Regions from separate parts of the Blautia sp. RTP21359st1_E11_RTP21359_211015 genome, predicted to be linked through region 2. Evidence: riboswitches for the same ligand, from Rfam matches in the RefSeq annotation. Region 2 holds a riboswitch; each other region holds the start of a gene.
The links. A riboswitch is a leader RNA that binds a small molecule or an ion and turns the genes downstream of it on or off. The one in region 2 is predicted to bind thiamine pyrophosphate.

Region 1 (10,598 bases), on a different contig from region 2:
AATTGGAGGTGACGAAGAGAGTGAGTGGGAATTAATAGAAGAAGGAGATCAGTCAGCAGAAGAGGCTGATAGTTCTTATGCCACATATGATGGTACAGAAACAGTTGAAACAGAAGATCCGTCAAGCGATTCATCAGATATATACACAGAAGATCCTGGGACAGAAACTGAAGATATGCCAGATACAGAAGAGATATCAAATACAGATACAGAGGATACAACTGCATCAGATCCGGAGAGTATTCTGGAAAATTATGTAGAAGATACACTTTCCAAAGAGACGCCTTCTGTGAGCTGGAAGGATACACAGATTCCATTTACATATGGAGAAAGTTCTGCATCTGCACTGACTGGCCGTCTGGCTGTGATCCTGGAAGACCTGGACGGGGATGGAACAAAAGAACTTCTGGAAGTGGAAGCAAAGGATGGAGATCTGGCCTTCAATATTTATAAGGCAGAGGATGGTACTGCAGAACTGAAAGCTTCTCAGACCGTGACAACAGGTATGCAAACACCCCTTTCTGACATATCATACGGAAATACGCAGGAATGTTTTCTTGTAAACAATAGTGGCAAATGGGAAATCGGTTTTGTAACTTACTGTTATGGATTTGATTCCGGTGAAGGAACTCCGGCAGCACGGACAGAGGTTGAGGTTTTTGATGTGGAATCGGATACCACTGTGAAATTGTGTGCAAGTGGTTCAGTTGAAAACGGGCAGGGGCAGGAAAATCTGGCTTCAAATCTGGAAACAACAGGGCTTACCGGTTCCTGGAACAGCATTAATGCGGAAAGTCTGCAGTCTATAGGATATGCGGAAAATCCTGCTCAGGATCTTTCAGGGGTACCAGATCCGGTGGGAGAGGGAATTTCCACAAAAGAGAAAGAATGTAAAGATCTGGCAGTTATGACTGTGAGGATGGCAGCAGGAAGCGGAATTCTTACGGTAAAAAGTAAATAAGGACGGTTAGTGAAAATGCGGAAATGTATTGCCAATACATATGAGATCGTAGCAAGGATCGGTTCAGGAAACAGCGGGATTGTGTATAAGGCATATCACAAAAATCTGAACAAGTACGTGGTGCTGAAAAAGGTAAAAGAAGATATTAAAGATCTGGTAAATGCCAGAGCAGAAGTGGATGTATTAAAAAACCTGAAACATCCGTATCTTCCGTTGGTTGAAAATTTTGTGGAAGATGACGGGGATATTTATACGGTCATGGAATTTATCCCCGGAAATTCTTTTCGGCAATATCTGGATGCAGGGACGTCTTTTCCGGAGAGCTCTGTTATCATCTGGATCAGGCAGATCGCATCTACACTGGTTTACCTTCATAAGCAGCAGCCTCCGATCATACACAGTGATCTGAAGCCGGGAAATATCATGCTGAAGCCTGATGGAAATATCTGTCTCATAGATTTTAATATTTCATTCAGTGTGGACGGGAATAATGCGTATGTTACCGGCTACACCAAAGGTTATGCATCACCGGAACAGATTGAGGCCATGAAGTACAACCAGAACCAGACCGATCGTTCCCTCTGGAAGAAAATAGATAAGAGATCAGATATCTACAGTTTGGGAGCAACCGTCTATCATATTATGACAGGACAGAAACCGGAGCCGGATGAATCTGGATGTGTTCCGGATATTCAGGCCCTGAAGCCGGAAATAAATGAGGTTTTTGCTTCGATCATCATGAAATGTCTGGAGCCAGAACCCCAAAAGAGGTATCAGCAGGCAGAAGATATTCTGGAAGATCTTAAGAATATGCCGCTGAAAAGCCAGGCGTACCGTTCTCTTTTGAAAAAACAGCGCAGGACAGCGGTAGTTTTATCGGCGGGCATGGTTCTGTGTGCAGCACTTGCAGCAGGTGGTTATCTTCAGATCGAAAAAGAAAAACAGTCTGATTACCAAAATGCCATTGCAAAAGAAGAAGAGTGTATCAGTGAGGGAAATTATGAGGAACTGGATCAGTGGTATCAGAAAGCAGTAAAGATATTTCCGGGAAAAGCAGAAGCTTATGTGAAAAAAGCAGAAGCACTGAACCGTGAAAAAGATTATAAAAAATGCATTACATTTATCAATGATAATATTCTGACCAACGAAAAAGTAATGGAAGACGGAATCCTGGATGGTGTTTATTATCTTCTGGGGGACTCTTATGCTCAGTTGGAAGAATATGAAAAAGCAGCAGATTCCTATGAATATGCGATAAAACTCAATCCGGAAAACGGAAGCTATTATCGTGATTATGCGATCACGGAAGCTTACTGTGGAGATACACAGAAAGCGCAGAAACTTCTTGATGAGGCTGAGGAGAAAGGAAGCAGTACAGCAGATATTGAATATGTAAAAGGCGAGATCCAGTACAGTGCTGGCGCATACAGTGAGGCACAGAAGATCTTTATGGATTGTATCCAGACAAGTCAGGATTCCTACATTCAGATGCGGGCTTACATTATGGCGGCGAAATGTATAGACAAACAGGATAACAGCACAGATAGTCAGAAACAGAAAATGCAGCTGCTGGAAAAGGCAGTAAAAGAGCTTCCGCAGGAAAATAATATAGGGGTTCTTGAAGAACTGGCGCAGACTTACAGTGACCTTGGCGGGGATACAGAGGACAATGGATATTACCAAAAAGCACTTGCTGTATTTAAACAGATCGAATCTCAGGGAATGGGAGATTATAATACAGGCTGTAATATGGCAGTTATCTATCAGAATATGGGAGACTATGAAAACGCTAAAAAGAAGCTTCAGCAGGTGTTGAAAACTTACGGAGAGGATTACCGGGTGTATAAAGATCTTGCGTTCCTGGAAGTGTCTGTGCAGGGCGAAACTGCTGAGGATGACCGGGATTACAGTAAGTTCAAAGAATATTATGATAAGGCAAAAGAACTTTATCAGAAACAGCTTTCTGCAAATGCTAATGATGTGGAAATGGACAGGCTGGATGAATTATATCAGCAGGCAGTAAACAGTGGCTGGATTTCCGGATAAAAGAAAAACAGGAGGTTGTAAAATGGTCACACAGGGAACCGTGATGCTTGTAGCAGGAATTTTAGGCGTTGTGATATGCGGAGTAAACTTAAGTTTTCTTCCGAGGATTTTCCGCAGACAGAGGGAACAGCTTTTGGAAAAGTTGGAAATGCAGGACAGGAAACTTGACAAATAACTACCTCAATGCCATAATACCCCACAGAGATAGTATTTGGACTCAAAACTATACTCTGGCTGAAATCACTGGAATCTTATATAAAAATAGCCAGCCGGAACCCGGGATCGGGAACGGACGGATATATGAAAATTATAAAAGATTATGAAAGATACGAGCCTGTATTAATGACAGAAATCATGCGAATGCTTTTTATGTACAAAAAACAGGACTCAATATACAGGGAATCAATCAGAAGCGTTTCAGGGTCGAAGTGTACCCCGAGACGCTTTTTTATTAAATACGAAAGCGGATGCTTTTATCCACTTGAAAGCTATTCCCTGCAGGAAAGGACTTATATAAGATGACAATAGAGATGTTAAAAGGAAAGATCCACAGAGCAACCGTTGTCCAGGCGGAACTGGATTATGTAGGAAGTATCACTGTGGATGAGGAACTGCTGGAAGCTGCCGGGATACTGGAATATGAAAAAGTCCAGATCGTAGATGTGAACAATGGCAGCCGTTTCGAGACATACACCATTTGCGGAGAACGCGGAAGCGGTATGATCTGCCTGAACGGAGCAGCAGCAAGATGTGTAAGCACCGGTGACAAGATCATCATCATGGCTTACGCACAGTACGAGCAGGAAGAAGCCCGTACACATAAGCCTGCAGTAGTATTTGTAGATGAAGAAAATAAGATCAGTAGAGTGACCAATTATGAGAAACACGGACTGCTGAAAGACATGGCCTGAAAAAATCCGTAATAGAGGAAACTCAGATTACAGACATATACAGAAATAAGAGGAAAGTGAATTCAGAAAAGAGGCTATCTCGAAATCGACAAACCCGGCCATAGTATATAGTGGCTGAGAAAGAGGAGAGCACAATGCAGGTAACAAAAACAGTAGAAGAAACAAGAAAACAGATCAAAGCGTGGAAAAAAGAAGGCAAAACAGTAGGACTTGTCCCGACTATGGGATTTCTCCATGAAGGACACGCAAGCCTGATAAAAAAATGCAGAGAGCAGAACGACATCGTAGTAGTATCTGATTTCGTCAATCCGACACAGTTCGGACCGACCGAAGATCTGGAAGCATACCCGAGAGATTTTGAGCGTGACAGCAAACTCTGCGAAAGCCTGGGAGCAGACCTGATCTTCTGCCCGGAGCCTTCTGAGATGTATCATGATCCCCACGCATTTGTAAGTATAGATACTCTGTCAGAGACACTTTGCGGAAAAACACGTCCGATCCATTTCAAAGGTGTGTGTACCGTTGTGACCAAGCTGTTCCACATTGTGGCACCGGACAGAGCATATTTCGGACAGAAAGACGCACAGCAGCTGGCCATCATCCGCAAGATGGTGCGTGATCTGAACTTCGATATTGAGATCGTAGGCTGTCCGATCATCCGTGAGGAGGACGGACTTGCAAAATCCTCCAGAAATACATACTTAAGCCCTGAAGAGAGAAAAGCAGCTCTTTGCCTGTCAAAGGCAGTAAAAGCCGGACAGGAAGCCATTCACGCAGGAATCCCGGCAGAAGAGCTTCTCGGAAAAATGCGAGCAGTGATCGAAGCAGAGCCTCTGGCAAAGATTGATTATGTATCCATGGTAGATGCACTTACCATGCAGCCGGTGGAAAAAGCTGACCGCAGCGTTCTTGTAGCAATGGCTGTTTACATCGGAAAAACAAGACTGATCGACAACTTCAGCTACGAGGTATAATGTATGGGAAAAGTTTTAAAGAAAATCGGAATTATCAGCAGCCTAGCATCCAGATATATCGGGATCATTATCATCGCTTTTTCCTGCCTGGCTTTTTTCTGGCGTGACGGATTTTCCTGGATGACGAACTATACGTCTGTATTTCTGGGAGTGATCATGTTTGGTATGGGCCTGACCATAAAACTGGATGACTTCCGGGCAATTTTTTCCAGACCCAAAGAAGTGGTGATCGGTGCAGTGGCTCAGTATACCATTATGCCGGTGATCGCCTGGCTTCTGTGTAAAGTGATGAACCTTCCGGCAGATCTGGCACTGGGAGTGATCCTGGTGGGATGCTGTCCGGGCGGAACAGCCAGCAATGTGATCACCTATATCGCAGGAGGTGATGTGGCGCTTTCTGTGGGAATGACTATAGTTTCCACACTGGCAGCACCGTTGATGACACCGTTTCTTGTATATGTTCTGGCAGGAGCCTGGGTGGAAGTATCCTTCTGGGCCATGGTGCTTTCTGTGGTAAAGGTAATTCTGATCCCGGTTCTCCTGGGAGTTTTTCTTCGGAGCCTTGCGGGAGAGCATGTGGATAAGGTATCCGATGTTATGCCGCTGGTGTCGGTTGTAGCTATTGTTATGATCATCGGAGGAATTGTGGCTGTAAATGCAGAGAAGATCGTAAGCTGTGGAGTTCTGGTGCTTGGAGTAGTGGCGATCCACAATTTCTGCGGTATGATGCTGGGATTTCTGGCTGCAAAAATCTTCCATGTGGAGTATTCCAGAACAACAGCTATAGCTATAGAGGTAGGTATGCAGAACAGTGGCCTTGCTGTCTCACTGGCAGCAGCTAATTTTGCAGCCAATCCGCTTGCAACACTTCCGGGCGCGATCTTCAGTGTATGGCACAATATTGCGGGTTCCATTTTTGCGGGGATCCGCCGTGCAGGTGCAGAAAACCTTGCAGAGCTTGACCGGATCAGGGAAATCGACTGCTGTAATTGCGAAAAGCAATAAGCAGTGAATGCGGATTGCGGATGTCCTCCTGACGGGGAACAGCAAAGCTGTGGAAGAATGTCTGTAAAGAAAGATCCCGGGGAGTTTGAGAGATAAAATGACAGATTATGTCGAAAGAAAAAGTCATAAAATGCAGAATTGTGGTTTACAAATTTTAGCCGGTATACTATAATAACCACATGGACGAACAAACGTCCCCAACATATGAAAACAGGGGGGCCCGCTGAAGCGAGCTGAGAGTAGACTGTAAATGTCTTGACCCATAACCTGATTTGGATAATGCCAACGTAGGGACATATGCACGAAGGATTCTTAAAGACACAGAAGATCAGAGAGTACAGAAGAGATCAGAAGTACAGAAGATTTTCATTAAGTACGTAAGAGTAAGAGCCGGTTGCCGTGATGCGTATGCGTTGCAGCAGCCGGTTTTTTGTTGTATAAACACAAAGAATTTATGGAAGGAGATTTTTTTTACATGAGAAATTACAGTACACAGATGGAGGCAGCCCGTAAAGGCATCATCACACCTGAGCTTGAGATCGTAGCTAAGAAGGAACGCATGACAACAGAGGAACTGCTTCCGCTGGTAGCCTCCGGTAAGGTGGCGATCTGTGCAAATAAAAATCACAAATGTATCGATCCGGAGGGCGTAGGTTCCATGCTCCGCACCAAGATCAATGTAAACCTTGGTGTATCCAGAGACTGCAAGGACTACGATGTAGAGATGCAGAAAGTAATGGAAGCTGTAAACATGGGCGCCCATGCTATCATGGATCTTTCTTCCCACGGAAATACCATTCCGTTCCGACGCAAGCTTACATCCGAGTGTCCGGCAATGATCGGAACCGTTCCGGTTTATGATTCCGTTATCCACTATCAGAGAGATCTTGATACGCTGACAGCTAAAGATTTTATCGATGTAGTAAGACTCCATGCACAGGATGGTGTTGACTTCGTAACTCTTCACTGCGGAATCACAAGAAAGACCATCGACCAGATCCGTAACCACAAGAGAAAAATGAATATCGTTTCCAGAGGAGGATCTCTTGTATTTGCATGGATGTGCATGACCGGTGAGGAGAATCCGTTCTATGAATACTACGACGAGATCCTGGATATCTGCCGCGAGTATGATGTGACCATCTCCCTTGGAGATGCCTGCCGTCCGGGATGTCTGGCTGACGCAACAGACGTATGCCAGATCGAGGAGCTTGTACGTCTTGGCGAGCTGACCAAACGTGCATGGGAAAAGGACGTTCAGGTTATGGTTGAGGGACCGGGACATGTGCCGCTTGATCAGGTTGAGGCAAATATGAAAGTACAGCAGTCCATCTGTCAGGGTGCACCGTTCTATGTATTAGGACCTATCGTAACTGACGTTGCACCGGGATATGACCACATCACATCCGCGATCGGCGGAGCAGTAGCTGCTATGTCCGGAGCAGCATTCCTCTGCTATGTAACACCGGCCGAGCACCTTGCACTTCCGAATCTTGAGGACGTAAAACAGGGAATCATGGCATCTAAGATCGCAGCTCATGCAGCAGACATTGCCAAAGGTGTCCGCGGTGCCCGTGAGATCGATGACAAGATGGCAGATGCCAGAAGAAAGCTTGACTGGGAGGCACAGTGGGAATGCGCCATGGATCCGGAAACAGCAAAACGTATCTGGAACGAGCGCAAACCGGAGCATGAGGATACCTGCTCCATGTGTGGTAAATTCTGCGCAGTACGAAGCATGAACAAGGCACTTGCAGGAGAGCATATCGATATTCTGTAAGAATACAGAATGCATATGAGCATGCAGCATCACAGTAGAACGTGGTGTTGGCAGTATCCAGCCAGAAAACTGGTTGATCGAATGCGGATATGGAAAGAACAGTAATGCTGAAATTGTGGAAAGTCTGATGTTCCGATAATAAAACATAAACCGCTGTGATCTAAAATGAAGATCACAGCGGTTTTTTGCAGAGTAGGGGACATTATTGCAGCTTGCGAAAAGACAGGGCCGCGTTATAATAAAAACAGAACTTACATATAAACGGTTTACATAAAAAGGAAGGAAAGGTACGAAATGAAATTTCCGAAAAAATTGATAGCATTTGGTCTGTCATTATGTATGTCTGTTGTTCCATGTGGACCGGTGGCGGCCGAAGATTTTACAGACGCACAGACGGATATAACAGACGCCATTGATACTTTTACAGATGACGGGAATTCTGAGGAATCAGAAAATACCGTAAACACAGATCAGATCACGGAAGAAGATACTGCCGTGAGCACAGATCAGATTACAGAAGAAGAGTTTCCGGGATCAGATATCGGAACGGAAACGGATGAAGCTGAAAGCTCAGAGAGTGAGGAAATACAACAGGATTCTGATGAAGGATTAATTCTGGAAGAACCTTCGGCGGTCATCAGAAAAGCAGAAGGAACAGAGGATACAGAGGAGGCTGCGGCACCGGAAGAAATTTTTGGTGACGGAGAAAACCAGGAGCAGCAGGAAGATATATTCACAGATGATATTCCGGCAGCAGGCACTTCCGAAAAAGAAACAGATGTAGAGAGCACAGAAATATATCTGTATGCGATGAATGATACTTACAGCAGTGTGATCTCCATGCCGGATACCATGCAGACATCTTATCAGATCCAGACATCCGGCAAAAATCCGGTATATACGGTTGTTTCCGGTTATACTGCGAAAGTCAGCGAAACCGGTCTTGTTACTCCTAAAATGCAGTATGTAACCTATGTAGACAAAAACGGAAATGACGTAAAGAGCCAGTGGGAATACATGTTTGGAGAGACCCTGATCTCTGTACAGGATGGAAACAGTACCGTTTATTATAAATTCATACTCAAAGATTATGCGGAGTATTACGCAGAACAAAAAATGGATACATTTCTCAAAGAAAATATTACTGCGGAAATGTCCGATTATAAAAAGGTTGAGACGATCGCCAGATGGCTTGCCAACAACTTTAATTACAGTCAGTATCATTCTGGTTATACAGGCCTGATGCTGGATGGCGGCGGAGACTGCTGGGCCAATACCAGCGCAGTGAACTATATGTGCGAAAAACTGGGACTGACCGTGTATGCAAGGTATGCGGCCAATGATCCGGGGGCAGGAAGCGGTCACAGGAACTCCGTAGTCATTATTGACGGCGAAAGATATCTGGTTGACTGCGGATATACGGGAAATGCCCCCAGACATTATGAATTGTCCAAAATGGACTATGACTATTCTTATGAGATCCTGAATGATGGAACACTCAGGCTGTATCAGTATGAAGGGACAGATACAAATATCGTAGTTCCGGATACTATTGACGGAAGAAAAGTAACGGTTCTTGGAAACAGTACCTTCCAGTATTGCACCCAGGCTTCTGATATAGAGTCTGTTACTTTGCCGGATTCGCTTACAACCATCGAAAAGAATGCTTTTTACAACTGTGAGAAATTGAAATCTGTTACGATTCCCCCAAATGTGTCATCTATAGGGCTGGCTGCTTTTGTGGAGGGCTTGTCTGAGTCCAGTCTGACAGAAATTAAAGTAGATCCGGAAAATCCGTATTTTTCTGAAAAAGACGGAGTGGTATTCAGCAAAGATGGCACAAAATTGATCGTGTTTCCGTCCGGACGTTCCGGAGATTACCAGATCCCGGATGGAACTGTAAGCGTGGGAGACTATGCTTTTTATTACTGTGTAAATGTTTCTTCCATAACAGTCCCGGGAAGTGTCAGAAGCCTTGGAGAAGGTGCATTCGGAAACTGTTCGTCGCTTACGAAAGCTGTCCTAAACGAAGGCTTGGAAGAAATCGGTGAATATGCATTCCAGAGCAGTTCAGGGATCCGTGATATTATAATTCCCGCATCTGTAAAATCAGTTGGGAAAAATGGACTTTGTCTGTCTTCCGGGTGCAGGATAAGAGTACTGAGCACAGATACTGTCTGGGCGGATGATGCGTTCAGGGATTCAGCACTGATCGCGGGAAAAAAGGATTCCACACTTCAGAAATACGCAGAGGACCATGGCCGCACGTTTGTGGAGCTGTCAGCAGACAACCGGATACCGCTTCAGAATGAATGGTTTGAACAGATCACTCCAGAATATGAATATAATGGAAAAAGCCATGAACCTGAAATAGAATCCAGTGAATCCGCACCGGAACTTGAGCAGGGCTCCGATTATGAAGTAACTTATGAAAATAACATCAATGCAGGAACTGCGACTATAAAGATCACGGGAAAAGATATTTTCTGCGGTACAGTAGAGCGGAGTTTCAAGATTACGCCAGATGAAAATGGAATGTATGTGTGCTATTTTGCGGAAAATAATGAAACCTACCTGGAAACCACCTTTAAAGGAAAAAAAGTGGAACCGGAAGTGGTAATTGACGGACTGGTACGGGGGAAAGATTATACGGTAACCTATGTTAATAATGAAAAGCCTGGTGAAGCTCGTGCAGAGCTCACGGGAATCGGCAATTATAAAGGATCGGAAACATTATATTTTACTATTTACGGAAAACTACCGGCTGCGGATCCAATAGCTGATCAGACATATACAGGAAAAGAACTCACACCTGCCATCGTAATCCCCGGATTGAAAGCCGGCGAAGATTATTATATGTACTACGAGGATAATCAGTATCCGGGTGTTGCAACGGTAACCATTTATGGTACCGGTTATTA
Region 2 (10,598 bases):
TAGATTGGAACCTGTGTTGCACCCTGTGGATATTTCTCGTTGGTGCCGTGGAGCAGCCCTGTATTAAAGCCGTATTCGTTCATAGCCTCTTCCCTTTCTTTTGTTGACACTTATATTAACCTACTATTCATAGTATGTCAATAGGAAAACGGGATTAAATGTATTTTTTTGTGTACACAACTATACGACAGCATGATACAATTATAGCAGTTACGATAATCACAGCACCAAAAGAAAGATGCTCGCAGACATACAACAAACCCACATTAAGAACAGGAGGTGATCCTTATCAATATAAACCCAAAGCTCCGAAATATTTTTCACTCTTTATTCAGTCCCATCCTTGATTTCCGCGTTCGGCTGTTCAACATCCTCGCCTTGGGAGGTACTGTGATCAGCCTGATCATGGCCTTTCTCAGCCTCGGGACCGGTTCCTGGGGAAATGTACTGATCAATTTTGCGCTGGTTGCAATCTCCGGAGGGCTTTTTCTTTATTCCTATTACAGTGGAAAATATCAGCGCTGCTACCTGATCACCATTGTCGTGATTTTTCTGATCGTTTTTCCGGTGATGTTTTTTACCAGCGGCGGTTATCGTGGCGGCATGCCGGCATTCTTTGTGTTTGCTATTATTTTTACCGTGCTGATGCTGGAAAAAAGACGCGCTCTGATCGTTTCCCTGCTGGAGATTCTCCTTTATATGGGACTGTGTCTGGTTGCATACCATTTCCCGAACACTGTAACTCCTTTTGCCACGGAAGCAGACCGGCTGGCAGATATCCTTCTGGCGTTTGTCTCTGTAAGTATTGTCTGCGGCAGTGTTCTCTATTTTCATCTGAAGGAATATAACCAGCAGCAGCTCCTTCTGGAGGAACAGAATCTGCGACTGCGCTCCCTTGATAATGCCAAGTCCACCTTCCTGACCACCGTTGCCCATGAGATTAAAAATCCTCTGAGTTCCATTTCCCTCCACGCGCGGGACACCTCCGAGCTCCTTGAGGAAGAGCCTCTGGATTTCTCTCTTATGCAGGAAAATCTCCGCACCATTGAACAGTCGGTAATGCGGATTGACCGGATCGTGCTGGATCTGATGGATACGGTTTCCATTGAACAGGGACGGCTTGCCCTTTCCCTTGTCCCATCAGATCTGTCCGGTCTTTTGTATTCTGTAAAAAAAGACTACTGCAGTCATCCAAGCTCAAAGAACAATCAGCTGGTCCTTACGACACAATCCGGACTCCCGGAAATCTCTGCTGATCCGGAACGGCTGATCCAGGTTGTCACCAATCTGATCTCCAATGCAGAGCGTCACACCCAAAACGGAACCATCACCATTTCTCTTACCGGCGAACCGGGCTGGCAGACCATCTGCGTCTCCGACACCGGAACCGGCATGTCAGAAGAAATGCGAAAAAACGCACTCAAGGGTTATGTTTCCGCTGATAAGGATTACTGGCGGCACGGCATAGGCCTCTATGTCTGTCATCAGATCATCACTGCCCATGGCGGCAAAATATGGCTGAAAAGTAAAGAAGGCGAGGGAACTCAGGTGTTCTTCTCACTTCCGGAGGAGGAATCATAAATGAATGAAAAGAAATCACTTATCCTTATGGTCGAGGATGAAGAACAGGTGCTGAATACCAACTGCCGGATGCTGCGGCGCCGTGGCTACGATGTCCGCACTGCACAGACAGCCGCCGAAGCCTATCATCAGCTTGAAGAACAGCTGCCGGATCTTCTGATCCTGGACATTATGCTTCCGGACGGAAACGGTCTGGATATCTGCCGCCGCTTCCGCGAAAAGACCATGAATCCGGTTCTTTTTCTCACCGGAAAAAGTGATATCCGGGATCGGGTAGAAGGACTTCAGCAGGGAGGCGACTATTATCTCACCAAACCTTATAATTTCGATGAATTTCTGGCCGTGATCCAGATGCTTCTGGAACGCCAGAAACGAATGGAAGAAAAAATAAAAGAAAAATTTCAGTCCTCCCGTCAGATCACCATCGGCAGCCTGCGGTTAGATCTTTCGGATGGCCATGCATATCTCAATAATGCCGACACAGGCCTTACCCGGACCGAATTCTCTCTGCTGCGTCTCCTTGCAGAAAACCAGGAGAAGATTTTTTCTGCAAAAGAGCTCTACGAAGCGGTATGGGGCAGCTGTGCAGGAACAGATACCAGCACGGTACGGCGGCATATCTTTAACCTCCGGACCAAGATCGGTGCCGAAGATACCGATGAGTATGACATTGTCTCGGTTTATGGGAAGGGATATCTTTTTACCTGCCGGTAAGCCGGCCTTTTCACGATCGGATAACATATTTCCAGACCTGTACGCAGCTTTCCGTAAATGTCTCTTTTTCTTCACATTTCCGGATATCGGGATCTGTCTGTTACAATGTACTTAACAGACAGATCTTTTTTATTTGTAAAAATTTATGATCAAAGAATAGTAAGCAGCTAACTGCTGCGCAATTTATCAGGAGGTGCCTATGCATAAAAAAATCTTAGTTCTTTTAACAGGCGCGATCGCTCTTTCCATATCTGCAGTCCCGGTCCTCGCTTCTGACCCTCCAACCGATGACGGTCAGTACATCTGGCAGGATGAAAACGGAGATTACTGGTACCGCAATGGTTCCGAGGATGAATATATCGGGGAAGGTAATTATGCCCCTGACCCGGATTCCGGTGAACTGATGGAAGGCAACGATGCCGGCTGGACCGAACAGGACGGTTATTTTGAGCCTCATTATTATTATGAGGACGGCAGTGTGTGGCTGGAAGATGCCACCGGAACCACATATATTGGCTCCAGAGATAAATATTATATTGATGACTACGGTAATCTTCAGGAATATTCCGATTCTGAAACTGATTCCTCCTCCGGAGATTCTTCAGAAGAATCCTCCGATACCAGTGGAAACTCCTCCTCGCAGGATTCCGATTCTTCATACCCAAATTCCTCTTCCGATACAAACACGGAAGATTCCTCCGAATCGGAAAAGCGCGGCGAGCTTCATATGCGGGTTGGATTCCCTGCCGATGATACGATCAGAGAATCCATGCCCGAAAAAGAAGGTTATTTCGAGCAGCGTTCCGTAAATGGCGGAAAAAGCACTGCCTTTGTTTTAAAAGTACCGAATTCCTCTCTGGCGGATTCTTCCCTGAAGGGTTTTCTGGCAGAATACTATCCGGTAAAGGGTGAGATCATCACCAAAAAAGATCTTACCTTTGAATCTTATCCTGCCACGAAATATCAATACTTAACCGAAGTCAACGAAGAAGAAAAAAATGTAGATGCTCTTGTATGCCAGACTGACGATTATACATTCGGACTTTTTGTCCTGACTCCGTCAGACACCTATGATAAGGCCGCCGAAAAGGAAGCCACAGAGCTGATCAAATCCATAGATTTCGTTTACGCAGAGCGTGTGGATATGGCCATGACGGATTACTTCCAGGTCCTCACTCCGGAGCGTTGGAAATATCTCTGCCATTATGAAACAACCGAAACCGAAAATGGTGGATATAAACTGACTTATTACAATGAGGATGTTCCTGTACTGACTCTGGAAGCCAGATATTACGATGGCGAAGACCAGCCTCTGGACAGTGTATGGCAGGGCTATCTCGGCCGTATCGAAACCGTCGACGGCAAAAAATACGATCTTCTGTCCACCATCAGCCAGTACTCCAAGGACGTCTCTGATGAATGGAAGGAAATGTATGACACTTATCTGGATGTCATAAACGGGATCCGTATAATGGACGGCTGTTCCCTGACCGAAGGAAGCCATGCCTGATCCCTTGTGATTCACAATATTTACATAAAAGAAGCTGCAGACTCTGTTTTTTCACTGTTCTGCAGCTTCTTTGCGTTATTGTGTCCGACTATATCTTCTGCTGTCTATCCTTCGTAAATCTGATCAAAAATCCCTCCATCTGAGAAATGTGTTTCCTGTGCCTTTTTCCATCCACCAAAATCATCAATGGTGACAAGATTGATGTCCAGGTCAAACACATCGGAGTATTCCTTCAGAATATCCTGGTTTGACGGACGGTAATAATTATCACCGGCGATCCGCTGTGCTTCATCGGAATAGAGATAATTCAGATATTCCTCTGCCACATCTCTGGTGCCTCTTTTGTCTACGACTTTATCGACTACTGCTACAGATGGCTGTGCAAGGATGCTGATACTTGGTGTTACAATCTCGTAATCGTCCGGATAATCCTTTACGGAAAGATAGGCTTCATTTTCCCAGGCGATCAGTACATCACCCTGTCCGTTTTCCACGAAAGAGGTCGTTGCGCCTCTGGCTCCGGTGTCCAGGACAAGTACGTTTTTGTAAAGATCTCCGATGAATTCTTTAATTTTGTCCTCGTCTCCGTTATATTTATCTTTTGCATAGGCCCAGGCTGCCAGATAGTTCCATCTTGCTCCGCCGGAGGTTTTCGGGTTTGGTGTGATCACACCTACGTCTTTCTTTACCAGATCGTCCCAGTCTTTGATGTTCTTCGGATTTCCTTTTCTCACAAGAAATACAATCGTCGAAGTATAGGGAGCGCTGTCCTCCGGAAATTCGTCCACCCATCCGTCATCGATGAGTCCTGCATCCTGGATCGCATCCACATCATACTCCAGTGCCAGTGTTACCACATCTGCTTCCAGTCCGTTGGCAACCTCAAGTGCCTGTTTTCCTGAGCCTCCGTGGGATTGTGTGATGTCCACATCCTGCCCTGTCTTTTCTTTCCAATGCTTCTGAAAGATCTTATTATACTGTTCATAGAGCTCTCTGGTGGGGTCATAGGATACGTTTGTAATGCTGACACTGTCCGCCGCATAAGCGGTTGCTCCTGTAAGACTTCCGATGGTTACTGCTGCCAAAAGGGCTGCTGTTGCTGATTTCCATTTTCTTTTCATAATACTTTTCCTCCTGTTTTTCTGCCTTTATTTTTGTTGTTGGCTTATTATAAACACGAGTAAGTCTTTATGAAAACTATAGAATCGGAAACCGTTTTCATGCTATCCAAAATTCCTGGTATTCCTACCTTAAAAAACAGCAGAAAAATCCCGGAAATCGGTAAATAAACATATGATTCCGTATAAAAATTTCCATTTCAGAATATTTACAGAAAACGTAATCAGCCTTGTATTTACAGTATTTCTGGTGATTTTTTATTTGATATTCAATTCTTCCAGCAGCTTTTTCATATAATTTTCATCTTTCATAGCCTTATCAAGGTCTTCTGTACGGTTCTCTTCCAGAAGTTTTTTTGACAAAAGCAGTCCCTGCTCCATTCCTTTTTTCATTCCTTTTTCCATTCCCTCATCCAACAACATCTGTCCAAGTCTTGTCATAGATATAACCTCCTTAATCTCATCCAGATCTTTACTATCCAAAAACTTATCTGCCAGAGTATATAACATTGCCATTGTTTTTTCTGCTGTTAGGCCACGTTTCTTTTTGGATAGTATAACTGCTTCTTTGATTTTTTCCTTAATCTTCATATTCCCAGACATTAATGGTGTCAACGATAGGCTTGCATAATCTTCTTCCGTAAGCTCTGTTCCGTCTTCTTGTTTTTGTCGTATTTTTTCAAAAACCTCATCTGCATTTCTATCCTTGAGATATATCGGTTGTATCCGATATGTAAACAGTCCCATATTCAATTCTGTCTTAACCGATTTGATTCCACCTGAATAAATCACATAGGTTATAACATTTTTTCCTGTTTTATGTGAATATACCGCATCATAGGCAAGAAATCTGCGCAAATCATTTTCTCCCTTGTCGGTTGTCTGGAATTCTATATGAATATAAAATCCTTCTTTAGTCAGAAATGTAAAATCCATATATAAAGAATGAATAGTAAGTTCTATCAGCTCTGTAGGACCAAGATTCACAAATTCATAGTCAATTCCAAGACTTTTCAGGATCGTATCACGGAAATAATCAAATCCCATTTTCATAATAGCATCTTCATGTTTTGTATTTGCCATGTGGCACCTCTTTTTTAGTTCAGTATCGTTATCGGCTGTGCCTTGAAAATGCTTTTGTAATTTTACTCTGACTCTTTATCTTATGTGAATTTTATTATTCTTAATCGTCCTCCTTGTTATATTTATTTTATCAGACCCGGACTAAAAAATCATCATTACTCTTCCGACAAATTCTTCCTTTATTTTCTATCCGTTTTTATTTTATGGTTATCCACACCCACCCCGGAGAAACATTCTCCGGGGTGGGTGGTTTTCCACATATTCCACAGAAGTTATCCTCTTCTGTCGTGTTTTCACAGATAAATATAGTCGTTCATGACTGGCTGCAGTCCGTGGTCTTTCAGGGCGTTGAAGACTTCGTCCACAGACCTTCCGTCGGAAATCTCAAACTGATCATCACCTTTATCCTCAATATCATCCACATGGCTTCCGATTCCGGTGCTGACACCTGCAGAGATCTTGGTTGCTGCGATATTCACCAGATTGTCACGGACACGCTCACACTCTCTGGTGGATACAGTAATACTTGCAAACGGCATAAACAGACGATATGCACAAACTACCTGCAAAAGCTGCGGTTCGTGTACATCCTTCGGGTTGATCCTGTCGTTGTTGATGATCGGACGAAGTCTCGGGCAGGAAAAAGCGATCTCTGCGTGTGGATATTTTCTCTGCAGAAGATATGCATGATATCCCGTTGCAAAAGCATCCTTGCGGAAATCATCCAGTCCCAGAAGTGCCGCAAAACCAACACCTCGCATGCCGCCTTTTAACGCACGCTCCTGTGTATTTAACCTGTATGGAAAAATCCTCTTGTGGCCTGCCAGATGCAGAGTTTCGTATTTATCAGAATTATAAGTCTCCTGGAAAACTGTCACATAATCTGCGCCGCATTTGTGAAGATATGCGTACTCATCAGAATTCATCGGATACACCTCAAGACCGACTACCTTGAAATATTTCCGGGCGATCTCACAAGCCTTTCCGATATATTCCACATTAGATTTCGTTTTGCTCTCTCCGGTAAGAATCAAGATCTCCTGGAGTCCGGTTTCTGCAATGGCTGCCATCTCTTTCTCGATCTCATCTGCATTCAGCTGTGCGCGGCGGATCTTGTTGTGGCAATTAAATCCACAGTAAATACAGTAGTTCTCACAGTAGTTTGCAATGTAGATCGGTGTAAACATGCAGATACTGTTTCCAAAATGTTTCCTTGTTTCGATCCGTGCAGCCTGTGCGATTTCTTCCAGAAGAGGCAGCGCTGCCGGTGAAAGCAGTGCTTTAAAATCCTCCGGTGTACGGTTGTCATGAACAAGCGCTCTCCGTACATCCGCTTCTGTGTACTTATCATAATCATATGCGTTCATTGCGGAAATAACCTGATCCATTACATCAGATTCTTCCAGCTGTTCCATATCCGGAAGGTACTTCATGTGATCGATACGGTTCTTTTTCATATCTTCCAGAATTTCTTCATTTACAATACTTTCATTAAAATGGCCGTCCTGCTGACTGGCCTGTACTGTTTCTGCCATTGTTGTTGTGTCGCTCCTCTCGTACTTTTATTATTTTCAAATTTGTAATATTTCAGTATCTGTTTTTAGCCATTCGTTTTCTTTTCTGCTCTGGTTGATCTGCATCAAGTGAATATTCGCAATCCGCTTTCGCTACACAGATTTCCCCTTAATAACCGTATATTTCCGAGTCTTTCAATATACTGTCATTATTTTACTCATGCAAAAATCCGGTCAGCGGTGAGGATGCACTTGCACCTCTCTCCAGAGTTCTTCCCATACCGGAAAGATATGCACTTCTTCCTGCCTCAATAGCTTTCTTAAAGGCTTCCGCCATAACACGGACGTCTCCTGCAGTTGCAATGGCTGTATTTGCCATAACTGCTGCAGCACCCATTTCCATAGCCTCACATGCCTGTGACGGGCGGCCGATTCCTGCGTCCACGATGATCGGAAGGTCGATCTCGTCGATAAGGATCTGGATGAATTCTTTTGTACAGATTCCTTTGTTGGAACCGATTGGAGAGCCAAGTGGCATTACACAGGCAGCTCCTGCATTCACCAGATCTCTGGCTGCATTCAGATCCGGATACATGTATGGCATAACTACAAAGCCCTCTTTTGCAAGGATCTCTGTTGCCTTGATGGTCTCGTAATTATCCGGAAGAAGATATTTGGAGTCATGGATAACTTCGATCTTTACAAAATCTCCGCATCCAAGCTCGCGGGAAAGTCTTGCGATACGAACTGCCTCTTCTGCATTTCTGGCGCCGGACGTATTCGGAAGAAGCGTAACATTCTTCGGAATATAGTCCAGAATGTTCGCAAGTCCACCCTCATTTGCACGGCGCAGGGCAAGTGTTACGATCTGAGTTCCTGCTTTTTCAATACATGCTTTTACAAGCTCCAGGGAAAATTTTCCGGAACCAAGGATAAAACGGGAAGTAAACTCATGGCCTCCCAGGATCAGTTTGTCTTCATTTGTGTTTGCTGTTGTCATTTTTTATGTCCACCTTTCTTTATGTCTGTTTGCAGAAAATATTTCCACCGATTTATAACCAGCGCCTTCTTCTGCCAGATCATTCTTCATCTGCATTTTTTCAGTAACTTATCTGTCAGTTACTGCCGTGGTATATCTACCTAATTTTATCTCTATAGCGACATCAGCAGCTTCCGCCGCCCATAAACTGCAGAATCTCCACAACATCGCCATCTTTCAGTACTGTTGTATCGTAAGTATCTCTCTTAATGATTTCTTCATTCAGCTCTACTACAACCTGCACCGGAACATAGTTACATGCTTCTAGATATTCTGTTACTGTCACCGGCTTTTCCAATGTTCTGCTTTCACCATTTACTGTGATCATGATCTCTCCTTTCCGGAAACTTCAAAAGCTATTCGTCAATAAAAAAAGAGTTCACAAAGAAATACACCCGCGGTGGTGCACCCCTTCATGAACTCAGTTCACTCTCAAATTTCCCAATATTCAATTGTCGATACCGGGGTTAAAAGCGTTCGCTCTTGATCCCTTCCCTGTAAATCCTGATCTTACGTATTCAATCGGATAAAAACATCCGCATCCAATAAAAAAGGAGATACACCAAAGTATCTCCCGTAAATTCATCTTATACGTTCCTACGTTGGCATTATCCAAATCAGGTATAAGGGTCGAAGTTGAAGACTTCCTCTCAGCCTGCCATCACAAGCTCCCCTGTTATTTACATGGTTTAGTATAATTCCGATTCTGCTTCATGTCAAGAACAATAAATTTTGGTTTTATTTGCCGGTTTTATTTGCAGAGTGAACAGTAACTTTTATTTATAAGCAGTGAATCCCAGATCTTTCATTGTCAGATTTAAATTCTTTTTCAGATAATCATTTGCTACTTTCATTGTCGCTTTCATCATAATATTGGAAGAATCCTGCAGATCTGTCATCGCTTTTTTTCCGTTTGTATACAAGAAAGTCAGATTCTGACCCTTATAAGCAGATGCTTTTGTAGAAGAAGTCACCAGCAGAAAGACTTCATTTGTAGACAGGGCGGACTTCACACTGACCGTATCAGATTTCACACAGTTTCCGATAATATCCAGTCCGGCAAGGATTCCATCTGAAGGCATAGAGAGCAACATCCCAATATCTATCTTATCTTCTTTCTTCAGATAACCGATCATCAGAGTACTTTCTTTATCTACTTTGACATTTATAAACTGATTTCCGTCTTCAGTATATTTACCTTTCTGACTGATGTATTTTTTCAGTTTGCTATAATTCTGCGTCAATCTGGTATTAGCCGAGGTCGGATTCTTTACAGTAACCTTGCAGGTGAATTTTCTGCCGCCAAGAGTCGCTGTGATAACCGCTGTTCCTGTTTTTACCGCGGTGATCTTTCCGGCAGAAGTTATCTTGACAACATTTGTGTTGCTGCTCTTCCATGACGGTTTCAGACTGGTGCCTTTGATCTTCAGTGTATAAGTTTTTTTCGGTGCCAGTGTCAGGCTGGTCTTATTCAGGGTGAGATAATTCAGACCTGCGATTGCTGTCAGTCCTTTTTTATTATAGCTACTCCAGATCGTATTTTTTCCGGATTTCCGGTAAGCTCTCACTGTGTAAGTATAGCTTACTCCGGTACTTACTTTTGTATCGGTAAACGTAACATTTTTGCTTCCTGTGATGTTTTTTACTGTTTTCCATCCGCTGTTTCCGGTCTTGCGGTATACCCGGTATCCGGCAACTCCTTTTACCTGTTTCCAGCTGAAAATAATCTTATTCCTGCCGGAGATCTTAATAGAAGACATAGTCGGCGTTGCTACGTCTATCGCCGCCTGTACTTCTGTCGCACTGATCAACTCCGGAACCGCAGCTGGTGCCGCCGTTGCAATCATAAAACCTGTCAAAATGCCACATAAAGCTTTTTTCCAATTTCTTCTCATACGCTTTTTTCCTTTCTGCTTTGTGGTATATCTAGATTCCCTAACAAATATAGTATACATTACAAAAAATATTCCTGCTATGATATTTTTCACCGAATCGGGGCTTTCGGTGAAATTCGGCAGTTTCTACAATGGCTTGACACT
Region 3 (10,598 bases), on a different contig from region 2:
TGGACATAACTGTTCCGGAATTTTCGCACAGCCTGATAATGCTGGGGATTTCCCGGAATATAAAAGATGCAGGCATTTTCCCGGGTGACAGTAAGCTGACTGCCCAGATAAACCTTCATTGGTGTTTTAAATAAAAGAAAAAGAAAATCTCCGCTTCCCTCCGGTCGGAAAATCCTGTCGTAATCGGAGTTGGAACGGTTGTATTCGCAGAAATTTAAGGTGAAATCCATGAAAATGCTGCGCTCCTTTCATTACGTAGATCAGACAATCCGACTGTGGCATTGTAAAGAACTTTCTGTCTGGAAGTATAAAGTAAAGTGACAGAGGGACGTCCGTCTGGTAAGACTGTCTTTACGATAAATCTTACCGGAAAAAAAGTCAACTATTTCGGAAGATAATCACTGGTATGGATAGAACAGGATGGTAAAATGAAACATAGAAACGGTTGATTTCCGGTCTGTCTGAGAGTGTGTGAGCGAACAGAGGCGTAAGAGCTGATATACGGCGGAATCGGAAACAGAGCTAAATGCAGTAGCAGCAGAAAATAATAATTTACAGGAGGATTTTTACAATGAAAAAAGCGCAGATCATCGTGGACAAATATTTCCTCACCGGAAAAACAGACAAAAGAATCTATGGTTCCTTTATAGAACATCTCGGACGTGCGGTTTATGAGGGGATTTATCAGGAAGGCAGCCCTCTTTCTGATGAGCAGGGATTCCGGAAGGATACTCTGGAGCTGGTAAGGGAGCTTCAGGTACCGATCGTTCGTTATCCGGGCGGAAATTTTGTATCCGGATTCCGCTGGGAGGACAGCGTCGGACCGAAAGCTCAGCGTCCGTCCAGACCGGAGCTGGCCTGGGGTGTCATCGAGACAAACCAGTTTGGACTCAATGAGTTTGTGGACTGGTCCAGAAAAGCCGGCAGCGATGTGATGATGGCAGTAAACCTGGGAACAAGAGGACCGGAGGATGCGAAAAATCTTCTGGAATACTGTAACTTTAAGGGTGGTACCTATTACAGTGATCTCCGTAAGGCTCACGGCTATGAACAGCCGCATGATATCAAATTATGGTGTCTCGGAAACGAGATGGACGGTCCGTGGCAGATGGGACATAAAACTGCGGCAGAGTACGGAAGAGTTGCAGCAGAGACTGCCCGCCTGATGAAATTTATGGATCCGGAGGTTGAGACTGTTGCATGCGGAAGCTCCAGTCTGGAAATGCCTACCTTTGGCTCCTGGGAGTATACGGTTCTTGACGAGGCTTACGATCAGGTGGATTATCTTTCCCTGCATCAGTACTATGGAAATGCATCGGGAGACACTGCCGATTTTCTGGCAAGCTCCAAGGGCATGGATGATTTTATCTCAGGAGTGGTTTCCATCTGCGATGCTGTAAAAGCAAAGAAGCATGGAAAAAAACAGATCAATCTTTCCTTCGACGAATGGAACGTATGGTACCACAGCAATGAACAGGATAAAAAGCTGGAAAAATGGGTACAGGCGCCCCATCAGCTGGAGGATGTTTATAACTTTGAGGATGCACTTCTTGTGGGAAGCATGTTGATCACACTTCTCCGTCATGCAGATCGTGTAAAGATCGCCTGCATGGCACAGCTGGTAAATGTTATTGCGCCGATCATGACATCCGATACAGGCGCATGGCGTCAGACGATCTTTTATCCGTATATGCTGACAAGTGTGTTTGGAAGAGGAACCGTCCTTAATACACAGGTTCTCACACCTATATATGAAAGCAAGACTTATGGAGAAGCTCCATATTTGGATTCTGTATGTGTCTGGGATGAGGAAAAGGATACGCTGACGATCTTTGCAGTGAATAAGAGTCTGGATGAGGATATGGAAGTTTCCTGTGACTTGAGACAGTTTGAGGGATATAAGATCGTAGAGCATATTGTACTCAATAATGATGATCTTCAGGCAGCCAATACAGAGGCTCAGCCGGAGAATGTAGTTCCTGTAAAAGCCAGTGCAGAGTGCTCAAAGCTGGACGGCGGAAAACTGGAAGCAGTTTTTGCAAAACACAGCTGGAATATGATCCGTCTTGCGAAATAAGGGCCGGTGAAGTATAGTAAAAGCAGTTACAGAAAATGTAAATCATGCTACATTATGGGAGGTTTTTATGTACACACCTGCAAAGGAACGCTACGAAACTATGGAGTACAACCGCTGCGGTGAAAGCGGCCTGATGCTTCCGAAGGTGTCTCTTGGATTATGGCATAATTTCGGAGATACTTCTGATTATGAAAACATGAAGCAGCTGTGCTTTACAGCTTTTGACAATGGTATCACACAGTTTGACCTTGCCAATAATTACGGACCTGCCTATGGAAGTGCGGAACGGAATTTCGGCAAGATCCTGAAAGAAGAACTGATGCCATACCGTGATGAGCTGATCATCACAACAAAGGCAGGCTATGATATGTGGGAAGGCCCTTATGGAAACTGGGGCAGCCGCAAGTATCTTCTGGCAAGCCTTGACCAGAGCCTGAAGCGCATGGGTCTGGAATATGTGGATATTTTTTACCATCACAGAATGGACCCGGAGACTCCGCTTGAGGAGACTATGGGGGCGCTGGCAACAGCGGTTCAGCAGGGCAAGGCCCTCTATGTGGGACTTTCCAATTATGATGGAAAAACCTTAAGCCAGGCAGCAGCGATCCTGAAGGATCTGAAATGCCCCTTTGTGATCAACCAGAACCGGTATTCCATTTTTGACAGAACAGTGGAAGAAAACGGTCTCAAGAGAACCACCGGCATTTTGAAAAAAGGTCTGATCACCTTCAGCCCTCTTGATCAGGGACAGCTGACAGACCGTTACCTGAACGGGATCCCGGAGGACAGCCGTATCCGCAAAGATGGAAGATTCCTTAAGGAAAGTGTGCTGACGCCGGAGCGTCTGGATCAGATCCGGAGACTGAACGATCTGGCAGCCCAGCGTGGAGAGAAGCTGGCTGATATGGCGCTTGGCTGGCTGCTTCAGCATAAGGAAGTTACCAGTGTTCTGATCGGAGCTTCCAAGCCGCAGCAGATCCTTGATAATGTGAAAGCGATCCACTGTGCACCGTTTACAGCTGAGGAGCTGCGTCTGATCGACGAGATCTCAAAATAAGATTTATATACTTCCTGTTTTACTATGAAAAGTAGTGAAGCAGGGAGTTTTTTATGTCGAAATAATTGTTTAACTGAATTAGGAAAGTTTCCGGGTTACTGTTCACTGGTAATATTCCGCGAGGTGTTTTTTTGTGAGCGAAGGTCACAGAAAACCCGAGACATACCGCGCGAATTTATGCGATTAGCATAAATTCTGTGCATCGCGAAGCGTGTTGCTGAGAACGGAGTGAACAGTAACGTCTCCGGCGGGAGTGCAAAGAGCAATAAGCAGTGGAGGTTTGACAACGGGATAGGTGTGTGCTATATTGAAAAACAGAAAAGAAAAGAGCCAGCGGGAGCTTGTGTGACAGGCTGAGAGGAAGATAGATCTTCGACCGTACCTGATTTGGGTAATGCCAACGGAGGGATTGTGATCTGAGAGCGTGTCTCCGTGGAGTTTGCCATGGGATGCGCTCTTTTCGGATGCAGGAATGGAACTGGAATGGTCTGACAATGTGGGGATGTGAAAGTGACAGAGACTGCATGTGGAGCTTCTGCGGCGAGCGGGCAGGAAGGGGAGCGCCTTAATGTCTGGCAGGAGAGTGATATTCCGGAGGATTTTTCCGGAAGGATCATGTAAGCGATGGGAATCCGTGTTTTCGGAGTGAGAGGAAGTAAGGGAACTTCGACCGCCAAAATCTAAGGGCAGACTGCAGCAGACGGGAAGCTTTTGCCCGGATCTGACAGGGCTCTGCCTGATATTTCAGGGAGGAAAAACACTATGGAAAAACAAAGGATGCACACGCTTCGTATGGTAATGCTGGCAATGATGGTTGCGATCGGTGTCGTTATTTCACCGATCCTGAGGATTGAGGGAATGTGCCCCACGGCGCATCTTGTCAATATCGTATGCTCGGTTCTGATGGGACCGTGGTATTCCCTTCTCTGTGCGACCATGATCGGCGTGATCCGTATGATGTTCATGGGAATCCCGCCACTTGCACTGACCGGTGCAGTATTTGGCGCATTCCTTTCAGGTGTGTTCTACAGACTTTCCAAAGGCAAGATCATTTGCGCGGTGATCGGTGAGATCTTTGGAACAGGTATCATCGGATCCATGGTTTCTTATCCGGTGATGGCATTCCTGATGGGAAGAGGCGGACTGACAGCATTTTATTATACGCCGATGTTCCTTGCAGCAACCACAATGGGAGGATGTGTTGCCTATATTTTCCTGAAGGCTCTGAGTAAAGCAGGTCTTCTGGTGAAATTCCAGGCAGCTTTGGGTTCAAAAACATATGAGACAAAGAATTTTACAACTGCGAAAGCGAATTAAAGAAGAAAAGCCGCTGATCCATTGCATCACCAATCCGATCTCGATCCATGACTGTGCCAACGTGGTCCTTGCAGTAGGTGCAAGGCCGATCATGGCGGAGCATCCGGCAGAGGTGACAGATATTACGGCATCGGCTGGTGCGCTGATGCTGAATCTCGGGAATATTACCGATGCCAGGATCGAGTCAATGAAGCGTTCTATGAGAACAGCGATGGAAAATAAGATCCCGGTTCTTCTGGACCTGGTAGGGGTTGCCTGCAGTGATCTCAGGCTGGATCTGGCACGGGAGCTTTTAAGGATCGGTCATCCGGCAGTGCTGAAGGGAAATATGTCAGAGCTTCTGGCTGTTTCCGGGCTGCCGTCTCATGCGATCGGAATCGATGCGGGTGTCGAGGATGCTCTGACTGAGGAAAATATCGATGGAGTCAGTGAAGTGCTTAAGGCTTTTTCTAGAAATAATCAGGCAATCGTGCTGGCTACCGGGAAACAGGATTTTGTTACGGATGGTGAACGGGTTGTTTTGGTACAAAATGGCAGTGCGGCGCTGTCCGGGATCACAGGAACCGGCTGTATGGTCGGTGCACTGACTGCTGCGTTTTTGCCGGGGTGCGAAGATAATATTGCGAAAGAAATGACGGATAGTATAGAGGCAGGTGTCTGGTCTGGCGTTGAGACGGAATTAAATGGGAGATCCGGGAATTATCTGGCTGCGGCAGTGCTTGGTACTGCACTTATGGGTATCGCCGGCGAGGAAGCGGAGAAGATTTCCCGCGGTCCGGGAAGCTTTCAGGTAAATCTGCTGGATGAGATCTATGGGCTTTCGGATCGACAGCTGCTGGATCTGTTGAAGATTGAAATGTACTGAAAAAGAGGGGATTAGGATGGATAGAAAAGATTTGGATGTAACGTTGTATCTGGTGACGGATAGTTCTTATCATACGGAGGAGTCTTTGCTCCGTACGGTTGAGGAGGCTTGTAAGGGTGGTGTGACTCTGGTCCAGCTTCGCGAGAAGAATAAGGGTGGACGGGAGTATCTGGATAAGGCTTTTAAGGTGAAGGAGATCACAGATCGTTACAATGTGCCGCTGATCATTGATGATCGTGTGGATGTGGCGCTGGCCTGTGATGCGGCTGGTGTGCATGTTGGAGCTTCTGATATTCCGGTTGCTGTGGCAAGGAAGCTGATGGGACCGGATAAGATCGTGGGGGCTACTGCCAAGACGGTGGAGGCTGCTGTGAAGGCTTATGAGGATGGTGCGGATTATCTTGGTGTGGGGGCGATTTATCCTACTACTACTAAGGTTGTGACGATCCTTACCAAGGTTTCTACGTTGAAGGATATCTGTGAGGCGGTTCCGATTCCGGCGGTTGCGATCGGGGGATTGAATGCCGGGAATATGGATGTGCTTGAGGGCGCAGGCATGAGTGGTATGGCGGTTGTTTCTGCGATCATGAAGGCGGAGGATCCGAAGAAGAATGCGCGGGAGCTGAAGGAGAAGATTGTTGCTTTGATGGGAAAGTGATTTAGGAAATGAATGGAGAGCAGTGGTGGATTTGAGGTTCATTGCTGTTCTTTTTTTGTTGAAATACGGACGCCCGTGAGGCGTGTGCTGCCTGTCGCCGGGGCTTCGTCGGGGGCTGGCTTCTAGGCTGCCGGAATTCTGCTAAAACCGTTTTCCAAAAGTCCGAACTCGCGTCTTGCAGCCGCTCAGACAGCGGACTTTTGAAAAACAACGCAGATTTCCGCCAGCCAAGAATCAGCTCCCCTCCTGCAGAGTCCGGCGACAGGCAGCACACGCCTCACGGGCTGGTTTTTCAAGGCGGCAGGGGAGGGTGGTTACTCCACCGGCAGATCTCTGTGTTCTACGCTGGTGGAGAATACGATCTGTGTTTTGGTGCGGCCGAACTGCTGGAGTTCGTTGATGAAGTGGTCCAGTTCCATGGTGGAGCGGAAGGCTACTTCGATGAGCATGGAGTAATCGCCGGTGACGCAGTTGCATTCGATGACGTTTGGGATGGACTGGATGAAGGGATAGAAGTCTTTTTTTTGGTTGGGTTCTACTTCCAGGTTGATGAATGCTTTTATATGATAACCGAGAAATACCGGGTTGATCTGGGCATGGTAGCCTGTGATCAGCCCGTTTTTTTCGAGGTGTTCGATCCTGGCGGAGACAGCGGGGGAGGAAAGGAAGACTTCCTTTGCGATTTCCTTTACCGGAGTGCGGGCGTTTTTCTGAAGCATTTCGATGATTTTTCGGTCGATGTTGTCGAGTTTGTGTTCCATGTAGAATGTCTCCTTTCAATGAAAAAAATGTTATTTGTAACTGGTACAGAGCTGCGTAGGGAAGTGGATTGAAAATAGGTATTTCTGTATTGATTATACTGCGTGTGTTATCACAACACAAGAAACGACTTAATAAAAATAAGAAAAATAAAAGAAATTCTTAAAAAGATTAATGTAAACTATTGAAAAACACGGATAATCGTGGTTTTCCATTAAAAGTATTTACAAGCTACAAAGAAAGTGTTAGCTTCTTAGGCATCAGAAAAACAGCTGCTGATAAAAATGAAAATAACAGAATGATTTGTAAACAGCGAATATCCGTCGGACTGAAAAAATGAGATCAGAGGGCGGAGCAAATCAGATGTGCACAGGATCAGAAGAAAGAAGAGGGATGATAAAATGACAACAGAAACAAGACTGGAAGCAGATTCGATCGGAACTATGGAAGTGCCTGCAGAGGCTTATTACGGAGTTCAGGCTTTAAGGGCAAAACAGAATTTTCCTATTACAGGTACAAAGCTTCATCCGGTATTTATCAGGAACCTGGCACAGATTAAAAAAGCAGCAGCTATCACTAATAGTAATGCAGGGCTTCTTCCGGAGGATAAGGCAGACGCCATTGTTAGAGCCTGTGATGAAGTGATCGCAGGAAAATTGGCTGAGGAATTTATCGTAGATGCCATTCAGGGTGGTGCCGGAACCAGCGCAAATATGAATATGAATGAGGTGATCGCAAACAGAGCCGGTGAGATCCTCGGATGTCCGAAGGGTAGCTATAAAATGGTCCATCCAAATGATCACGTAAACATGGCGCAGTCCACCAATGATGTGATTCCGACGGCCGGTAAGCTTACCGTTCTGGATCTTCTTGCACCTCTGGAAAAAGCACTGGTAAGACTTGAGAAGGAGCTTGCAAAAAAGGCAGAGGAGTTCGATGACGTGATCACTATGGGACGTACACAGCTTCAGGATGCAGTTCCGATCCGTCTTGGTCAGGTGTTCCACGGTTATGCGTCCATGGTTTCCAGAGACAGGAAACGTATCGAAAAGGCTCACAGGGAAATGTACACCGTAAACCTTGGAGGAACTGCAGTGGGAACTGCTATCAATGTTTCCGATTCTTATTTTTATAAGATTGTGCCAAATCTGGAAAAGCTTACAGGTTATCCGTTGAAACAGGCCGAGGACCTTTTTGACGCAACAGAAAATCTGGACGGCTTTGTTGCCGTATCCGGTGTAGTAAAAACCTGTGCGGTGGATCTTTCCAAGATGTGCAACGATCTTCGACTGATGTCTTCCGGCCCGAAAACCGGATTTGGGGAGATCAATCTTCCAGCAAAGCAGAATGGGTCTTCCATCATGCCAGGTAAGGTAAATCCGGTCATTCCGGAGGTAGTAAGCCAGGTTGCTTTCCACATCGTAGGACATGATACCACCATTACCATGGCGGCAGAAGCCGGACAGCTGGAGCTGAATGCTTTTGAGCCGGTTGTATTTTGTAATCTTTTTGAATCCATTACGACTCTGGGAAAAGCAGTGGATACATTGATCGTAAACTGCATCACAGGAATCACCGCAAACCGCAAACACTGCAAAGACCTGATGGAAAGCAGTGCAGGAATTGCAACAGCTCTTTGCCCGCATATCGGATACAAGGCATCTGCAGCCATTGCAAAAACAGCTGTAAAAACAGGAAAATCCGTCCGTGAGCTTGTTCTGGAACAGGGACTCATGAAGGAGAAAGAGCTGGAAGAGGTTCTTGATCCGTATCTGATGACAGAAGTCGGAGAAGAGAGGAAAGAGGATGAAGTAAGAAGGAAAGCCTGCTGAGAAAGTTATCTGTACCAACGTATGACGGGAACGTCTGATGCAGCAATTCATTTCAGAGCAGCTGAACCTGATGCGGGATTTTATGGAAATGCTATAGGCAGATCAGGAATGAGATATCAATGAGTACTATAAGGAGACTTGTCACAGTGCAGGTCTCCTTTTATAATGGAAGAAATGCGATAAGAAAAGAAGGGAAAGATACATGCTTAAACGAACAGCCATACGGGCACTCTGTAATACAACGGCATATCAGAGAGGTCTTGATATTTACCGTACCGGAAAGAGGATCCAGTCGCTGGATATTAAGTCGGAAGGAGCTGTGGATAAAATATCTGCAGCAGTGAAGGAAAGTGGGCGTAATGTATACAATACAGGCTTTCAGTATGATACAGAAGCGGACCGCATAAAAGAAGCATACTGTGACTGCCCGGCTTTTCGCAGCTATTCCGGGATCTGTAAGCATTGCGTGGCAGTGCTTCTGGAATATGGAGACCGTAAGGCCTATGAGCGTGTGGAAATCCGCAGACAGCAGGATGAGGAACAGAAGCAGGCAGAGTTATTCAGCGGAACAGCATTTCCGGCTGCTTTATCCGGACCAGGGCAGCCTGCAACGAAAACCACCGTTGAGCTGAAAAGCCTCCTTAATCGCCAGCTATACAGCCGTATGCTTCCGTTTTCCGGGGATCCGTATTTTGGTAGGGTGGAGCTGGAAACCTGCCTGAAATTTAATTCTGTGAGAAATTGTTTTACCGTGGAATTCCGCGTTGGCTGTGAGAAAAAATATATCCTCAAGGATGTGTTGGCCTTTGTGTGGAATCTGGATCATAATGAGAAGGTTTCTTATGGAAAAAATCTGGAATTTATCCATTCCGATGAAGCCTTTTCAGAAGGAGCCAGAAGCGTGCTGGCCTTTATCCGGGAATGGGTCGAGAATCATCACGGCACTTACATGTCCAGATATGAACAGCTGAAGAATATAGCTGTGGAAAAGGTGAGGGATCTTACCGTTGACAGAAAAGAACTTGAGGATTTGCTTCTTATACTTGGCGAAAAAAGTTTCAAGTTCAAAATGAACAATGATCCGGAGACAACATGGCATTCTGTCAGAGAAATTCCGGACAGGACGCTGATGATCCGGAAGAAGGATCAGGGGTTATCTCTTGAGATCGCGCCGGTATACAGTGTGATAGGCATACGGTATCATATGTATTTTGATAATGCGAAGGTATATCTGGTTTCCAGGCAGGAGCTTGGAGCAGTGGAGGAATTTGTTGCCTGTCTGGAGCGGCTTCCTGCAGGCCGAGGCTTTATTGATGAACCGGATGTGCCTGCGTTTGTGCGTGAGCTGCTTCCTTCCCTGAAAAAATTTTTTCACTGTGATCTCAGGGATTTCCCGGAAGAAACAGGTCTTGAATGCTACAAGGCTGCATATGAGATCTATCTGGATGCACCAGAGCGTGACTGGATCACCTGTAAGGCATTTTCTGTTTACGGGAAGGATAAATTTTCGGTTTTTGACCGAGATGTGTCTGCCCGCACCAGGGATATTCCGGGAGAGCTTGGTGTGTTTGCGCTGCTGTCAAAATATTTTAACGGATATGATGACCAGCGGATGGAGCTGGCATTGGATTGTCGTGCCGAGGAACTGGAATCTTTGTGCAGGGAAGGTTCAGGGAAGCCCGACAGTGTGAAAGCTTCCGAAGAAAAGCTCTACCAGCTTCTTACTGAAGGGATCCCCGCCATGCAGAAAGTTGCAGCTGTCTATATTTCCCAGTCCATCAAACAGATGCGGGTGACAAAGCTGCCAAACATCCGTCTTGGCGTTTCTCTGTCAGCCGGACTTCTGAACCTGGATCTGGATGTGGAGGGGATGGATCAGGCGCAGCTTTTTGATATTCTTTCCAGGTACGATCGCAGGAAAAAATATTTCCGCCTGAAGGATGGCAGCTTTCTGGATGTTTCCGATGGTCAGCTCAGGGAGCTTTCTGCTCTGAAAAATGGACTGCAGATCAGTGATCGTGAACTGAAAAAAG

Region 1: it holds a riboswitch for thiamine pyrophosphate, as region 2 does, so the genes downstream of both, thiC (phosphomethylpyrimidine synthase ThiC) here and thiS (sulfur carrier protein ThiS) in region 2, are expected to answer to the same signal.
Region 3: it holds a riboswitch for thiamine pyrophosphate, as region 2 does, so the genes downstream of both, thiW (energy coupling factor transporter S component ThiW) here and thiS (sulfur carrier protein ThiS) in region 2, are expected to answer to the same signal.

The regions. Positions count from the first base shown of each region.
Region 1 is NZ_JBDGAB010000012.1:68,298-78,895, forward strand. It holds gene AB5026_RS06340 (lipopolysaccharide assembly protein LapB) at 1-961, shown strand, start outside; gene AB5026_RS06345 (serine/threonine-protein kinase) at 977-3,007, shown strand; gene AB5026_RS06350 (hypothetical protein) at 3,030-3,182, shown strand; gene panD (aspartate 1-decarboxylase) at 3,526-3,918, shown strand; gene panC (pantoate--beta-alanine ligase) at 4,053-4,892, shown strand; gene AB5026_RS06365 (bile acid:sodium symporter family protein) at 4,896-5,897, shown strand; TPP riboswitch at 6,100-6,208, shown strand; gene thiC (phosphomethylpyrimidine synthase ThiC) at 6,373-7,677, shown strand; gene AB5026_RS06375 (leucine-rich repeat protein) at 7,972-10,598, shown strand, end outside.
Region 2 is NZ_JBDGAB010000064.1:83-10,680, reverse strand. It holds gene AB5026_RS16415 (O-acetylhomoserine aminocarboxypropyltransferase/cysteine synthase family protein) at 1-83, opposite strand, end outside; gene AB5026_RS16410 (sensor histidine kinase KdpD) at 391-1,581, shown strand; gene AB5026_RS16405 (response regulator transcription factor) at 1,582-2,295, shown strand; gene AB5026_RS16400 (hypothetical protein) at 2,495-3,805, shown strand; gene AB5026_RS16395 (sulfate ABC transporter substrate-binding protein) at 3,910-4,926, opposite strand; gene AB5026_RS16390 (hypothetical protein) at 5,182-6,006, opposite strand; gene thiH (2-iminoacetate synthase ThiH) at 6,300-7,541, opposite strand; gene AB5026_RS16380 (thiazole synthase) at 7,735-8,520, opposite strand; gene thiS (sulfur carrier protein ThiS) at 8,684-8,887, opposite strand; TPP riboswitch at 9,137-9,244, opposite strand; gene AB5026_RS16370 (Ig-like domain-containing protein) at 9,336-10,454, opposite strand.
Region 3 is NZ_JBDGAB010000025.1:37,413-48,010, reverse strand. It holds gene AB5026_RS10250 (helix-turn-helix domain-containing protein) at 1-230, opposite strand, end outside; gene AB5026_RS10245 (alpha-N-arabinofuranosidase) at 572-2,077, shown strand; gene AB5026_RS10240 (aldo/keto reductase) at 2,145-3,134, shown strand; TPP riboswitch at 3,458-3,560, shown strand; gene thiW (energy coupling factor transporter S component ThiW) at 3,897-4,451, shown strand; gene AB5026_RS10230 (hydroxyethylthiazole kinase) at 4,414-5,316, shown strand; gene thiE (thiamine phosphate synthase) at 5,333-5,974, shown strand; gene AB5026_RS10220 (Lrp/AsnC family transcriptional regulator) at 6,289-6,735, opposite strand; gene AB5026_RS10215 (aspartate ammonia-lyase) at 7,135-8,565, shown strand; gene AB5026_RS10210 (SNF2 helicase associated domain-containing protein) at 8,768-10,598, shown strand, end outside.